DNA from 4 places in the Streptomyces sp. NEAU-YJ-81 genome. Region 1 is predicted to be linked to each of the others. Evidence: riboswitches for the same ligand, from Rfam matches in the RefSeq annotation. Region 1 holds a riboswitch; each other region holds the start of a gene.

Region 1 (3,222 bases):
CTGTTAATTCCGGCCGCTCGCCGTGTTTACGGAATGTTTCGAAGCCCTCACCGGGGTGGGGCGGCGCTGCCGGTATTCCGCCAGCGCGCGCTCGGTGTGCGCCGCGGCGAGCGCCCGCGCCCGGTCGGCGTCGCCGCGCGCCACCGCGTCCACCAGCGCGCCGTGCTCCGCCCAGGACTCCACGGCCCGCGCGGCCGGGTCGGGGCGCCGGGCGCCCCCGGGCGGTGCGGGCTGCGGCGCGGGAGCGGCCGCGTACACCCACACGGTCTTGCGGCGCAGCTGGACGAGCATCGCGGCCAGGCTCGGGCTGCCGGACGCCTGGGCGAGCGTCTCGTGGAACCAGTCGCCCAGCGGCCGCAGTTCACCGAGCCGGCCGTGCTGGGCCCGCTCCCGGCCGAGCCGGACCAGCCCGCGCAGCACCTTCAGATGGGCCTCGGTGCGGCGCTGTGCGGCCCGTGCGGCGCCCAGCGGCTCCAGCAGCGCCCGGATGTCCAGCAGATCGGCCGCCTCGCGCTCGGAGGGCTGGGCGACGCAGGCACCCGCGTGTCGGCGGGTCGTCACGAAGCCCTCGGACTCCAGGGTGCGCAGGGCCTCTCGGACCGGCACCCGCGAGACGCCGTAGCGCCGGGCGAGAAGTTCCTCGGTGAGCCGGCTGCCGGGCTGATATGTGCCGGAGACGATGTCGTCGCGAATCGCCGTACACACCGCATGCGCCGAAATCCGGCGACCGCTCTGGACCGCGGTCGTATCCCCGCTCACTTCCGGTCCCACATTGTCGAACCTCCGCCTTAACGCCCGCGAAACGCATCCATGGAACGCGCATTGAACGACTCTATTCCAATCGGACGTCATTTCCGATGGCGGAGTGCATTTCATGGATATTTTTTGGTCAGCCGGCGGCGCGGCACGCCGAAGGCCCCGTCCGGGGGACGGGGCCTTCTCGGATTCTCGCGGGACCGCGGGCGTGCGCGGAGTCCCGCGAGGTCAGACGTTGACGCCGTGCGAGCGCAGATACGCCAGGGGGTCGATGTCCGAGCCGTAGTCCGGGCTGGTGCGGGCCTCGAAGTGCAGATGCGGTCCGGTGACGTTGCCGGTGGCGCCCGACAGGCCGATCTGCTGGCCGGGGGTGACCTTCTGGCCGACCGAGACGCTGATCGACGACAGGTGGCCGTACTGGGTGTAGGTGCCGTCGTTCATCTTGATGACGACGTTGTTGCCGTAGGAGCCGCCCCAGCCCGCCTCGACGATCTCGCCCATGCCCACGGAGTGCACCGAGGTGCCGGAGGAGGCGTGGAAGTCGATGCCGGTGTGGCTGCCGGAGGACCACAGACCGCTGGCCGCCTCGTAGCCGGTGGAGACGTAGGAGCCGCCGATCGGCGTCTCGAAGGTGTTGAGGCGCTTGCGCTCGGCCTCGCGCGCCGCGCGCTCCTTGGCCTCGCGCTCGGCCTTGGCCTTCTTCGCCGCGGCCTCCGCCTTTCTGGCGGCCTCCTGGCGGGCGATCGCCTCCGCCTTGGCCTTGGCGGCGGCCTGCTCGGCGGCGGTCTCCTGGGACTGCGCCTGGGCCTCGATGTGGTCCGCGATCCCGTCGCCGATCACGATCGCCTGGGTCAGACCGGTCTGCTGGGGGCTGGGGCCGGTGTCGGCCGCGAACGCCTGTCCGGTGATCCCGGCGACGACGCCCGAGGCGACGGTGGTGATGCCCACGACGTTCGCGCCGGTGCGGACGTTGATCTTGGTGGTGCGGCGGTGTTTCCCGGTGGCAGTGCGGGTGGACGCCATGCTGAGGCGCACTCCTTTCCTTCCTTCTCGCCTACCGGGTTAGCTGACGGGTTCGGAGCAGGAAGGTCTCCTACGGACTCCTCCCCCGGCCGGGGAAGGCGCCCGATTCACCCCTGGGGACGTGTGGGTCCCCGGCTCCCCTGGCTCGCGCCGTACGGGGACTCGGCGATGACTGTCCGTGCCGCGGGTGCGGCGGGTTGCTGGCGAACAGCCGGACTGACGCTAAACGGGCCCGCTTTCGATCACCAAACGGTTCCGGTTTTTTGTTGCTCTCGCCACAAACCAAACAAGCTGTCACTCCCGCAAATCGGGCATGAAGGAAGGACCCCGGCACCTTTACGGGGCCAGGGTCCTTCCGCTGTGAGCTCGTTGACGGGACCGGCTGCCGGATCGTCAGCGGACCCGGATCGTCAGTGAGCCGGCCGGATCGCCGGTTCTTGGTCCGGATCCGGCCAACCGGCCAACTCCGGGCGGCTCAGCCGGAGATGACGCGCACCTCGCCGATGCCCAGCGCCCGGACCGGCTCCTCGATCGCCGAGGCGTCCCCGACCAGCACCGTGACCAGCCGGTCCGCCGGGAAGGCGGACACCACCGCAGCGGTCGCCTCCACCGTGCCGGTCTCCGCGAGGCGGGCGTACAACTGCGCCTGGAAATCGTCCGGAAGGTGCTGCTCGACCTGGTCGGCGAGAGTGCCCGCGACGGACGCCGCCGTCTCGTACTTCAGCGGGGCGACGCCCACCAGGTTCTGCACCGCGACATCGCGCTCCTCGTCGGTGAGCCCCTCCTCCTTCAGCGTGCGCAGCACCTTCCAGAGGTCCTCCAGCGCGGGCCCGGTGACCTCGGTGGCCACCGAGCCGCTGATCGCCAGCATGGCGGCGCCCGCGGAGCCGCCCGAGGGCGCCGGGGGCGCGGAGCGCAGCACCTGGCCGAAGGCGCGCACCCCGTAGGTGTAGCCCTTCTCCTCGCGCAGCACACGGTCGAGGCGGGAGGTGAGGGTGCCGCCGAGGCAGTACGTGCCGAGCACCTGCGCGGGCCAGACCCGGTCATGGCGGTCGGCGCCGACGCGCCCGATGAGCAGCTGGGTCTGCACCGCGCCAGGCCGGTCGACGATCACCACACGGCCGAGGTCGTCCGCGACGATCGGGGGAACCGTGCGCGGCGCGCCCGCCCCACCCGTCCAGGCGCCCAGGGTGTCGGCGAGCGCCCCGTCGAGGTCGACCCCGGTGAGGTCGCCCACGATGACGGCGGTCGCGGTGGAGGGGCGGACATGCGCCTCGTAGAAGGCCCGCACGGCCGCGGCGTCGATGCCCTCGATGGTCTCCTGGGTGCCCTGGCGCGGCCGGGACATCCGCGATTCGGCCGGGAAGAGGGCCGCGGAGAGGGCCATCGAGGCGCGGCGGGCCGGATTGGCCAGCTCATGGGGGATCTCGTCCAGCCGGTTGC
Region 2 (3,222 bases), on a different contig from region 1:
CCAGGGAGTAGTACGGGATGGTCGCCAGGTGGTGGCGGGCGGCGACGTCGGCCAAGTCGCCCTCGAAGGTGTCGCGCGAGACCAGGTTGTAGTGCGGCTGGAGGGCGACGTAGCGGGCCAGGCTCTCCTGGGTGGAGAAGGCCAGCTGGGCCTCCAGGCGCTCCGCGCTGACGTTGGACGCGGCGACCTCGCGGACCTTGCCCTCTCTGACCAGCTCGTCCAGGGTGGTGATGATCTCCTCCACCGGCACCGACGGATCGTCGTAGTGGGTGTAGTAGAGGTCGATGTAGTCGGTGCGCAGCCGCTGGAGGGATTCCTCGACGCCCGTTTTGATGGCGGACGAGGTCAGACCGCGGGGCTCCGGGGAGCCGGCGCCCACCTTGGTGGCGAGTACGACGTAGGAGCGGTTGCCCCGGGAGGCGAACCAGTTGCCGAGGATGGTCTCGGACTCGCCGCCCTCGTTGCCCGGCACCCACGCGGAGTAGACATCGGCGGTGTCGATGAAATTGCCGCCCGCCGCCACGAAGGCGTCGAGCACCCGGAAGGACTCGGCCTCGTTGGCGGTCCAGCCGAAGACGTTCCCGCCCAGGGCAAACGGGAAAACGGACAGATCACCGATCTTCTGTGTGTTGTCAGCCATACGTTTTTACAACGGGTGGCTGGGCGGGGTTGTTCCTGGGGGCGGCCCCGTCGGGACGTAAACCGGCGGCCCTGGCGTCAAGGGGGGAGAGAGCGCCAGAGCCGCCGGAGTATCAGGGGTTCATCCCGTGCTGGCGCAGCCAGGGCATCGGGTCGATCGGCGAGCCGCCGCCGGGCCGGACCTCGAGGTGGAGGTGCGGGCCGGTCACATTGCCGGTGGCGCCGACGCGGCCGATGACATCGCCCGCCGTCACCTTGCCCGAGGTGACGACCATCGACGACAGGTGGCAGTACCAGATCTCGGTGCCGTCGCTGAGGGTCAGCACGATGCGGTAGCCGTACGAACCGGCCCAGCCCGCCTGGGTGATGGTGCCGCCGTGCACCGCCTTGGCCGGGGTGCCGGTCGGGGCGGCGAAGTCCTGGCCGGTGTGGTCGGCCGACCAGATGTCGCCCGCCTGGCCGAAGCTCGCGGTCAGGGTGTACGAGCCGACGGGGAGGGTGTACGCGGCGGCGAGTCTGGCCTGGCGCTCGGCCGCGGCCTTCTTCTCCGCCGCCTCCTTCGCCCGCTGCTCGGCGGCCTTCTTCTCCGCCTCGGCCTTGGCCTTCCGCTGGGCGGCCACCTCCGCGGCCTGGTCGGACGCCTTGTCCGCGGCGGCCTTCGCCGCGGCGGTGCGGCTGTCCTCGTCCGCCGCGTTCTGCTGGTTCTCGGCCTGCTGGAGGATGCGGGCGCGGAGCGCCTCGCCCGCGTCGGTGGTGCCGCGCTGCTCGTCCTCGCTGGTGAGGCCGGCCTGGGAGAGGGGGGCGGCGGCCGTCTGCGGGCCGCTGCTGTCGTCCGACGTCCAGGAGCCGATGCCGGGCAGGTCCTTGGCGGCGGGCAGGCTGGCTTTGACCTCATCGGCGACGTGGCCGAGATCCGGCATGGAAATGGGCGGCTTGGGACGGTCCTTGGCGCTGGCCATACCGCCCGCACCGACCGCGGCGATCACGCCGACGCCGAGGACGGCGCCGCTGCGCGCCATGGTCCCGCCGCGCTGCTTGGCCACGCGGTGCCGGCCGCGTACGGGAGCGATGGACTCCTCGGTGGGGTTCCACTCCTCCCAGGGCTCGGTCTCGAATCCGGCACCCGGGCCCTCGAACGCGTCCCCATGCGCGTCCAGGTACCGATCGTCGGGGGCGAAGTGGCCGTCCCCGGAGCTCATCCCGCCGCCGGCGTCAAAGCCGGGGCCGTAGGCGGTGGCGGTCCCCAAACCGCCTCCCCGTGTGCGATACGGGGCCTCGTCCAGGGCAGACCTGTTGGACGCCACGGAGGCGCACTCCTTTCCTTCCTTCTCGCCTACCGGGTTAGCTGACGGGTTCGGAGCAGGAAGGTCTCCTACGGGTCAGGTTCGACCCGATTCACCCCAAGGTGTTGGTTCCCCGGTTCCCTTGGTGCTGCTGGTGGTGCGGTACTGCCGGTGTGCGTACGGGATTCGGCGACGGCGCACGGTGCCGCCCTTGCGACGGTTGTGACGACCGCGCTGCGTTATCGAACGTTAATAGAGAGCGCGATGTGATTCCAAGCTGTTCTGAGGAATCCGCGCACCTTTGGCATGAACTTAGCGCCCAAGAGGGGACAGATGGGGGCAAGTCGACGCATTGGCCAAAGGTTCGCAAAAACGCGTGCGGACCGATCGTGCAGCAATTGTTATGCGGAGGGGGCTCGGTCGACTACGCACGGTATGGACCCGGTCGGCTACGGACGGTGTGGGACGCCGCTGTCCCTCGTATGGCCGCCGCGGCTCGCACCGCCGTCGCCGTCGTGCCCGTTCCCTCGGCCGTCCCGCTGCCCATTGCCCCCATTGCCCTGCCCATTGCCCTGCCCGTTCCCCCGTCCGTTCCCGCGGGCCGGGGTCCGGCGGACCGCCAGCAGCGCCATGTCGTCCGATGTCCCGCCGTCCGTATGGCGCTCGACATCGGCCACCAGCGCGTCCAGCAGCTCCTGCGGATCGGCGAAGCGGCGGCCGCGCAGCTGCTTCTCCGGGTCGTAGAACTCGCCATTGCGGTCCCGGGCCTCCGTCACCCCGTCCGTGAACAGCAGCAGCGTCTCCCCCTCCTCGAACCCCAGCTCCATCACCCGGTCCGGCCACCCGGCCAACTCCCCCATCCCCACCGGCAGCGCCGACATCTCCGGCTCCAGGGCACGCACCGCACCGTCCTCCGCCATGAGCAGCGGCGCCGGATGGCCGCGGTTGATCAGCCGCAGGGTGGAGTCGCCGCGCGGAATTTCGGCCACCACGGCCGTCGTGAACCCCTCGAACACCTCCAGGTCGGCCCGCCGGGCACCCTCACGCTGCAGGGCCCGCTCCAGACGGCCCACGAGCGCCTCCAGGGTCGTCTCCTGCTCCGCCGCCTCCCGGAAGCAGCCGAGGAGGATCGCCACGACCTCCACCGCCTGCAGCCCCTTGCCGCGTACGTCCCCGACGGTCAGCCGTACGCCGTGCGGGGTGTCCTGGACCGCGTACAGGTCACCGCCGATCGCCGCGTACTTCTCCGCCGGTACATAGCGAGCGGCGATCTCCAGCCCGGCGAGACGGGCGGGCGGCG
Region 3 (3,222 bases), on a different contig from region 1:
TGCGCTGGGCCAGCTCGACGGCGTCCAGGGTCTCGGTCAGCGAGCCGATCTGGTTGACCTTGACCAGCAGGGCGTTCGCGGTGTCGCTGTCGATACCGCGGGCGAGCCGCTCCGGGTTGGTGACGAAGAGGTCGTCGCCGACCAGCTGGACCTTGTCGCCGAGCTGCTCGGTGATGGTCTTCCAGCCGTCCCAGTCCTCCTCGTTCAGCGGGTCCTCGATGGAGACCAGCGGGTACGCGGCGACCAGCTCGGCGTAGTACGAGGTCATCTCGGCGGCGGTGCGGGACTTGCCCTCGAACTCGTACGACCCGTCCTTGTAGAACTCGGAGGCGGCGACGTCGAGCGCGAGCGCGATGTCCTGGCCCGGCTGGTAGCCGGCCTTCTTGATCGCCTCGAGGATCAGGTCGAGGGCCTCACGGTTGGAGCCGAGGTTCGGCGCGAAGCCGCCCTCGTCGCCGAGGCCGGTGGACAGGCCGCGCTCCTTCAGCACGGACTTCAGGGTGTGGTAGACCTCGGCGCCCCAGCGCACGGCCTCGGAGAAGGACTCCGCGCCCACGGGCGCGATCATGAACTCCTGGATGTCCACATTGGAGTCGGCGTGCGACCCGCCGTTGAGGATGTTCATCATCGGGACCGGCAGCAGATGGGCGTTCGGGCCGCCGAGGTAACGGAAGAGCGGGAGGTCGGACGCCTCGGAGGCGGCGTGCGCGACCGCGAGGGAGACGCCGAGGATGGCGTTGGCACCGAGCGAGGACTTGTCCGGGGTGGCGTCCAGGTCGAACATCGCCTGGTCGATCAGACGCTGCTCGGTGGCGTCGTAGCCGACCAGCTCGGGGCCGATCTGCTCGATGACGGCGAGGACGGCCTTCTCCACGCCCTTGCCGTTGTAGCGGTTCTTGTCGCCATCACGGAGCTCGAGGGCCTCGAAGGCGCCGGTGGAGGCGCCGGACGGAACGGCGGCACGGCCGGTGCTGCCGTCGTCGAGGCCGACCTCGACCTCGACCGTGGGGTTGCCTCGCGAGTCGAGGATCTCGCGAGCTACGACGACGTCGATGGACGGCACGAGGTTCTCCTTCGTATGGGTCTGCGGTAGCAGCACGAGCCTAACGGGCCGGGAGGGCTGCACCCCGCGTTCGCCCGCCCCACGAGACGAGGGCGTGACACAAAAAGCCAGATTCCGAATCACATATCCAGATTTCTGGTGAATCGGGCAATGAGGGAGCCCCGATGGGGCGCGCCATAGAGGCGGCACGCCCGACCGGGGCTCGTCTCAGGGGTTCTCGCGCGGCGGCCTCAGGCCGCGGCTGCGACCGTGACTCAGCCGAGGTGCAGCTTCTGGCCCGGGTAGATCAGGTCGGCCTTCTCCACGATGTCGTCGTTCAGCTTGAAGAGCTTCTTCCAGCCGCCCTTGACGTGGTGCTCCTTGGCGATCTTGCCGAGAGTGTCGCCGGACTTGACCTTGTACTCGCCGTCACCCTTCTTGATCGGGCCGCGGGGCTGCTCACGCGTGGCGCGCTCGGGCGCGGTGTGCGGCTGGGCCTTCGGCTGGGCAGGCTGGGCGGCCGGAGCCGACTTGGTGGAGGCCGACGGCTGGTCCTGCGAACCGGAGGGCGCGGACGGCGCGGAGGGCGCGGACGGGCTGCCGCCGGAGGTCAGACCCTTGCCGCAGACCGGCCAGGCGCCCTTGCCCTGGCTGCCGAGGACCTTCTCGGCTATCTGGATCTGCTGGCTCTTGCTGGCCTTGTCCGCGGTGGGCGCGTAGGCGGTGCCGCCGTACGCGGCCCAGGTGGAGCTCGAGAACTGCAGGCCGCCGTAGTAGCCGTTGCCGGTGTTGATCGACCAGTTGCCACCGGCCTCGCACTGCGCGACCTGGTCCCACTGGGAGCTGGTGGCGGCGGAGGCGGAGGTCGCCCCGATGAGGGGCGCCGCCACGGCGGCACCGGCGAGACCGGTGAGCGCGGCGATACGGGTGGCCTTGGAGGGACGGCGGTGCTTCCCGTTGGACTTCAGCATCGTTGGTTCGTTTCCTCACCGACGCCTACGAGGTGAGCTGTCGGGTTCGGACGTGAGTTGCCCGGCCGGTCGCGATGATCGCTCCCGGCTTCACCCCTAGCCGACGAGCCCGTGTCCACAGGCCACTCGGCACCTACCTTGGGTCCCCCGCTCCTGCCTTCGGCGCTGACGCGTCGGATTCCCCCCGACCGCCGGCAGGATTCGGCGTGACGATCGACGGTGCCCGCGGTGGCGAGCGGAAAGACGTTAAACACACCTCCCGAGAACGTTCAAACACCCCAATGGCAGCGAATGGGGCTGTAATTGATCTCACCCGGCCCACATCGGCGCAGGTAGGGCCGGGTGAGGAGAGAACGGACACGAGGTGCGCCCCGGAAATTGTGACGAGATGTATGTCTCACCGGAACCAGATCGGGCAATTCCCCCCGAATCACTGCTCCCTGATGGCGAGGTCAAGTCGCTGACCAGGGATGATCAGGTCGGGGTCGATTCCGATGAGGTCCTCGTTGCTCTCGTAGAGCCCTTCCCAACCTCGGGACACATTCCGGTCCTCGGCGATGCCTGACAGATTGTCACCGGGGCGAACGGTGTAATCGTCGTCCGTGGGGCTCTGGTCGCGGTCCGCGGCGTCGCGCGAGGCGTGGCGTCCGGAGGGCTGCCCGTCCGCCGAATCGCCGTCCTCGGCCCGCTCCCCGGCATCCGGGGAGCCGCGGTGGCGGCCGGAGGGCGAGGGGTCGGCGGAGGGATCCGCCGAGGATCCCTTCGAGCCGTCCGACGCCGAGTCGTCCGAGCCGTCCGAGGCCGGGTCGTCCGAGGCCGAACCGTCCGACGTCGGGGTGTCCGAGGCCGAACCGTCCGACGTCGGGGTGTCCGATGCCGAGCCGTCCAGTCCGTCGGGGGACTTGGAAGTGTGGGGGGCCTCCGGCTTCTCGGTCGATCCGGACGAATCCGGCTTACCGGCGCCGTCGGACGTCCCCGAACGGTCCGACTCCGGGGAGGAGGAGCCGTCCCGCTCCCGGTCCCCCGCCTCGCCCCGGCCCGCCCCCGGGTCCCGGGTGGCCGTGCCACCGGGGTCCACATCGGGGGCGCCGGAGCCGTCGGTGAGCCCCGCACCCAGCGCACAGCTCGGCCAGGCGTCGGGACCGCGGTCGCCGAGGATCGACTCGGCGACGGATATCTGCTGGGAGCGGCTGGCCAGGTCGGGGCGCG
Region 4 (3,222 bases), on a different contig from region 1:
CCGGGCTGAAGAAGATCTACTGGCGGAACATCGACCACTGGTCGACGCTCTACAAGGTCGCCATGCCCTACAGCCAGTTCTTCGACGGCGGTCAGGCGTTCCACTCGATTGCCGGGAGCGTATGGTCCCCGCCCGGCTCCCACGGCTGCGTCAACATGCGCACGGGCGAGGCCAAGAAGTACTGGAGCCTGCTGAAGAACGGCGACGACGTGTACGTCTACGGGCGCAAGCCCGGCACGTGAACGGCACATGAGCCGATGACGTGACGATGCCGCTGCCCGGGGCCCAGCCCCGGGCAGCGGCACATCGGGGGCCCGCACGGCCCCCTCGTGTCCTGCGCGGCCCTCGTGTCCTACGCGGGCCGCACGCTCCCGTAGATCGGCATCTCGGTGATCGGCGCCTTCTTCACCACATCGCCCGGCTTCGGCGCGTGGATCATCATCCCGTCGCCGACGTAGAGGCCGACATGGCTGATGTCGTCGTAGAAGAAGACCAGATCGCCCGGCTGGAGTTCGGACGTCGAGACGCGCGTACCGGCCTTCACCTGGTCCCAGGTGGTGCGCGGCAGCGAGATCCCGGCCGTCTTCCAGGCCGCCTGCGTCAGCCCTGAGCAGTCGAAGGAGCTGGGACCGGTCGCGCCCCAGACATACGGCTTGCCGAGCTGCGACTTCGCGAAGGCGATGGCCTGGGCCGCCTTGGAGCTGTTGGCGGGGGCCGAGGGCGCCGTCGAACCGGAGCCGCTGTCTCCGTTCTGCTCCTGCTGCTTCTTGCGCGCGGCCTCCTGGCGCTGCTTCTCGGCGAGCGCGGCCGCCTTACGGCGGGCCTCTTCCGCCTTCTTCTTCTCGATCGCCGCCAGCCGCGCCTTCTCCTTGGCGGTCAGATTCGCCAGCAGCCGCCGGGCCTCGGTCAGCTTGTCCTGGACGGTCTTCTTCTGGGTCTTCAGCTGCTTCTGCGACGCGGTCAGCGAGGCGAGGCTCTCGCCGGCCTTACCGCGCTCCTTGGCGGCGCTCGCCTGCTGCTTCTGGAAGTCGTCGACGGCCTGCTTCTGCCGACCGGTCAGCCGGTCGATCAGATGCGACTGGTCGAAGACGTCCTGCGGATCGTTGGAGAACAGCAGGGTCGCGGCGGAGCGGGCCATTCCGCCGTCGCGGTACTGGGCGGTGGCGTAGGCGCCGAGCGTGCGTCGCGCCTCGTTGAGCTTCTCGGTGCGCTGGGCGACGGAGTCCAGCAGCTTGTCGACCTTGGCCCGCTGCTGATCGGCGCGCTCCTTGGCGGCGTTGTAGCGCTGGGTGGCGCTCTCCGCCTGGTGATAGAGGGTGTCGACCTTCTCCTTGACCTTGTCGATCGACTGGGTGGCCGGCTTGGGGTCGTCGCCCGGCGCGGCGTTGGCCGTCTGGGAGAGGAGGGTGACGGATGCGAGGGCGGCCGTGGTGAACCCGACGGCCGTACGGCGGCCGTGACCGGTGAGCGGGGCCGGTATTCGGCTCCGCGGCTTGCGATGCGACGCCAAGGGAGGCGCTCCTTCCGTGGACCGCCTACCGGGTTAGCTGTCGGGTTCGGGCGGTACGGAAGGTTGCCCTACGGCCGTGTCCGGGCGGCACTTCCGTGCCACGCCGCTTCGGGCCGATTCACCCCGGTGTTGCGTTGTCGGGTCCCCGGCTCCGGGCGCCTTACGGCGGTGCCGGACTCGGCGGAGGCAGCCCGTGCCGACGTGGTTCGCCGACGGATCTTCCGGGCCGCCTGACGCAGGACGGTAGCCAACACGTGGGGCTCCTGTGAAGACTGGTGGCCGTTTTGCCCGAAACCGTTTCGTGATGTTCGGGCATCGGCTGTCAGTGGGGCGGCCTAGACTCGGGGAGCGATGAGCAGCCTCTTTGACGACAGCTTCCTGGCGGACCTCGGGCCTCCTCCGAACCAGGAGCCACCACCGCCGCCCGAGGATTCGGCGCACCCCGGCCCCGATGGTGCCGAGGACGTGCCGCATCACCTCTTCAGCGGCGGCTTCGACGCGCCCGTGCCCCGGGAGGCCCACTACCGGGACGGTGCCGCGCGGCCCGTCGTGGACCCGTCCGCCCTGCTCGAGGGGTTGAACGAGCAGCAGAGAGCCGCCGTTGAGCACACCGGCTCGCCGCTGCTGATCGTCGCGGGCGCCGGCTCCGGAAAGACCCGGGTGCTCACCCACCGCATCGCCTATCTGCTCGGCGCCCGCGGCACGCACCCCGGCCAGATCCTCGCCATCACCTTCACCAACAAGGCGGCGGGCGAGATGAAGGAGCGGGTGGAGGAGCTCGTCGGCCCGCGGGCGAACGCCATGTGGGTCTCCACCTTCCACAGCGCCTGCGTCCGCATCCTGCGCCGCGAGTCGAAGAGGCTCGGCTTCACCTCGTCGTTCTCGATCTACGACGCCGCCGACTCCAAGCGGCTGATGTCGCTGGTCTGCCGGGATCTGGATCTCGACCCCAAGCGGTTCCCGCCGAAGTCCTTCAGCGCCAAGATCTCCAACCTGAAGAACGAGCTGATCGACGAGGAGACCTTCGCCGGACAGGCCACGGACGGTTTTGAGAAGACGCTCGCCGAGGCGTACGCGATGTACCAGGCGAGGCTGCGCGAGGCCAACGCACTGGACTTCGACGACATCATCATGACCACGGTCAATCTGCTCCAGGCGTTCCCGGACGTGGCCGAGCACTACCGCCGCCGCTTCCGGCACGTCCTGGTGGACGAGTACCAGGACACCAACCACGCGCAGTACACCCTCGTGCGCGAGCTGGTGGGCACGGACACCGAGGAGACCACGGCAGCCGAGCTGTGCGTGGTGGGCGACGCCGACCAGTCGATCTACGCCTTCCGGGGCGCCACGATCCGCAACATCCTCCAGTTCGAAGAGGACTACCCCACCGCGCGGACGATCCTCCTCGAGCAGAACTACCGCTCCACCCAGACCATCCTGAGCGCGGCCAACGCGGTCATCGAGCGCAATGAGAACCGCCGCCCGAAGAACCTGTGGACCGAGGCCGGCGCCGGGACCGAGATCACCGGCTATGTGGCCGACACCGAGCACGACGAGGCCCAGTTCGTCGCCGACGAGATCGACCGGCTCACGGACGCGGGCGACGCCAAGGCCGGTGACGTGGCGGTCTTCTACCGGACCAACGCCCAGTCCCGTGTCTTCGAAGAGATCTTCATCCGGGTCGGGCTGCCGTACAAGGTCGTCGGCGGCGT

What was found. Region 1 has a riboswitch for cyclic di-AMP ahead of J5X86_RS40205 (M23 family metallopeptidase). Riboswitches for the same ligand answer to the same signal wherever they lie in the genome.
Positions count from the first base shown of each region.
Region 2: it holds a riboswitch for cyclic di-AMP, as region 1 does, so the genes downstream of both, J5X86_RS00110 (M23 family metallopeptidase) here and J5X86_RS40205 (M23 family metallopeptidase) in region 1, are expected to answer to the same signal.
Region 3: it holds a riboswitch for cyclic di-AMP, as region 1 does, so the genes downstream of both, J5X86_RS36070 (transglycosylase family protein) here and J5X86_RS40205 (M23 family metallopeptidase) in region 1, are expected to answer to the same signal.
Region 4: it holds a riboswitch for cyclic di-AMP, as region 1 does, so the genes downstream of both, J5X86_RS04780 (NlpC/P60 family protein) here and J5X86_RS40205 (M23 family metallopeptidase) in region 1, are expected to answer to the same signal.

Region 1 is NZ_JAGFNO010000030.1:27,643-30,864, forward strand. Features, by position in the region: gene J5X86_RS40200 (GntR family transcriptional regulator) at 4-759, opposite strand; gene J5X86_RS40205 (M23 family metallopeptidase) at 985-1,779, opposite strand; cyclic di-AMP (ydaO/yuaA leader) riboswitch at 1,794-1,957, opposite strand; gene J5X86_RS40210 (pitrilysin family protein) at 2,255-3,222, opposite strand, start outside.
Region 2 is NZ_JAGFNO010000001.1:31,144-34,365, forward strand. Features, by position in the region: gene J5X86_RS00105 (aldo/keto reductase) at 1-640, opposite strand, end outside; gene J5X86_RS00110 (M23 family metallopeptidase) at 753-1,943, opposite strand; cyclic di-AMP (ydaO/yuaA leader) riboswitch at 1,955-2,124, opposite strand; gene J5X86_RS00115 (PP2C family protein-serine/threonine phosphatase) at 2,372-3,222, opposite strand, start outside.
Region 3 is NZ_JAGFNO010000024.1:25,693-28,914, reverse strand. Features, by position in the region: gene eno (phosphopyruvate hydratase) at 1-1,063, opposite strand, end outside; gene J5X86_RS36070 (transglycosylase family protein) at 1,318-2,013, opposite strand; cyclic di-AMP (ydaO/yuaA leader) riboswitch at 2,021-2,188, opposite strand; gene J5X86_RS36065 (transglycosylase family protein) at 2,444-3,222, opposite strand, start outside.
Region 4 is NZ_JAGFNO010000001.1:1,098,954-1,102,175, forward strand. Features, by position in the region: gene J5X86_RS04775 (L,D-transpeptidase) at 1-242, shown strand, start outside; gene J5X86_RS04780 (NlpC/P60 family protein) at 353-1,510, opposite strand; cyclic di-AMP (ydaO/yuaA leader) riboswitch at 1,517-1,703, opposite strand; gene pcrA (DNA helicase PcrA) at 1,862-3,222, shown strand, end outside.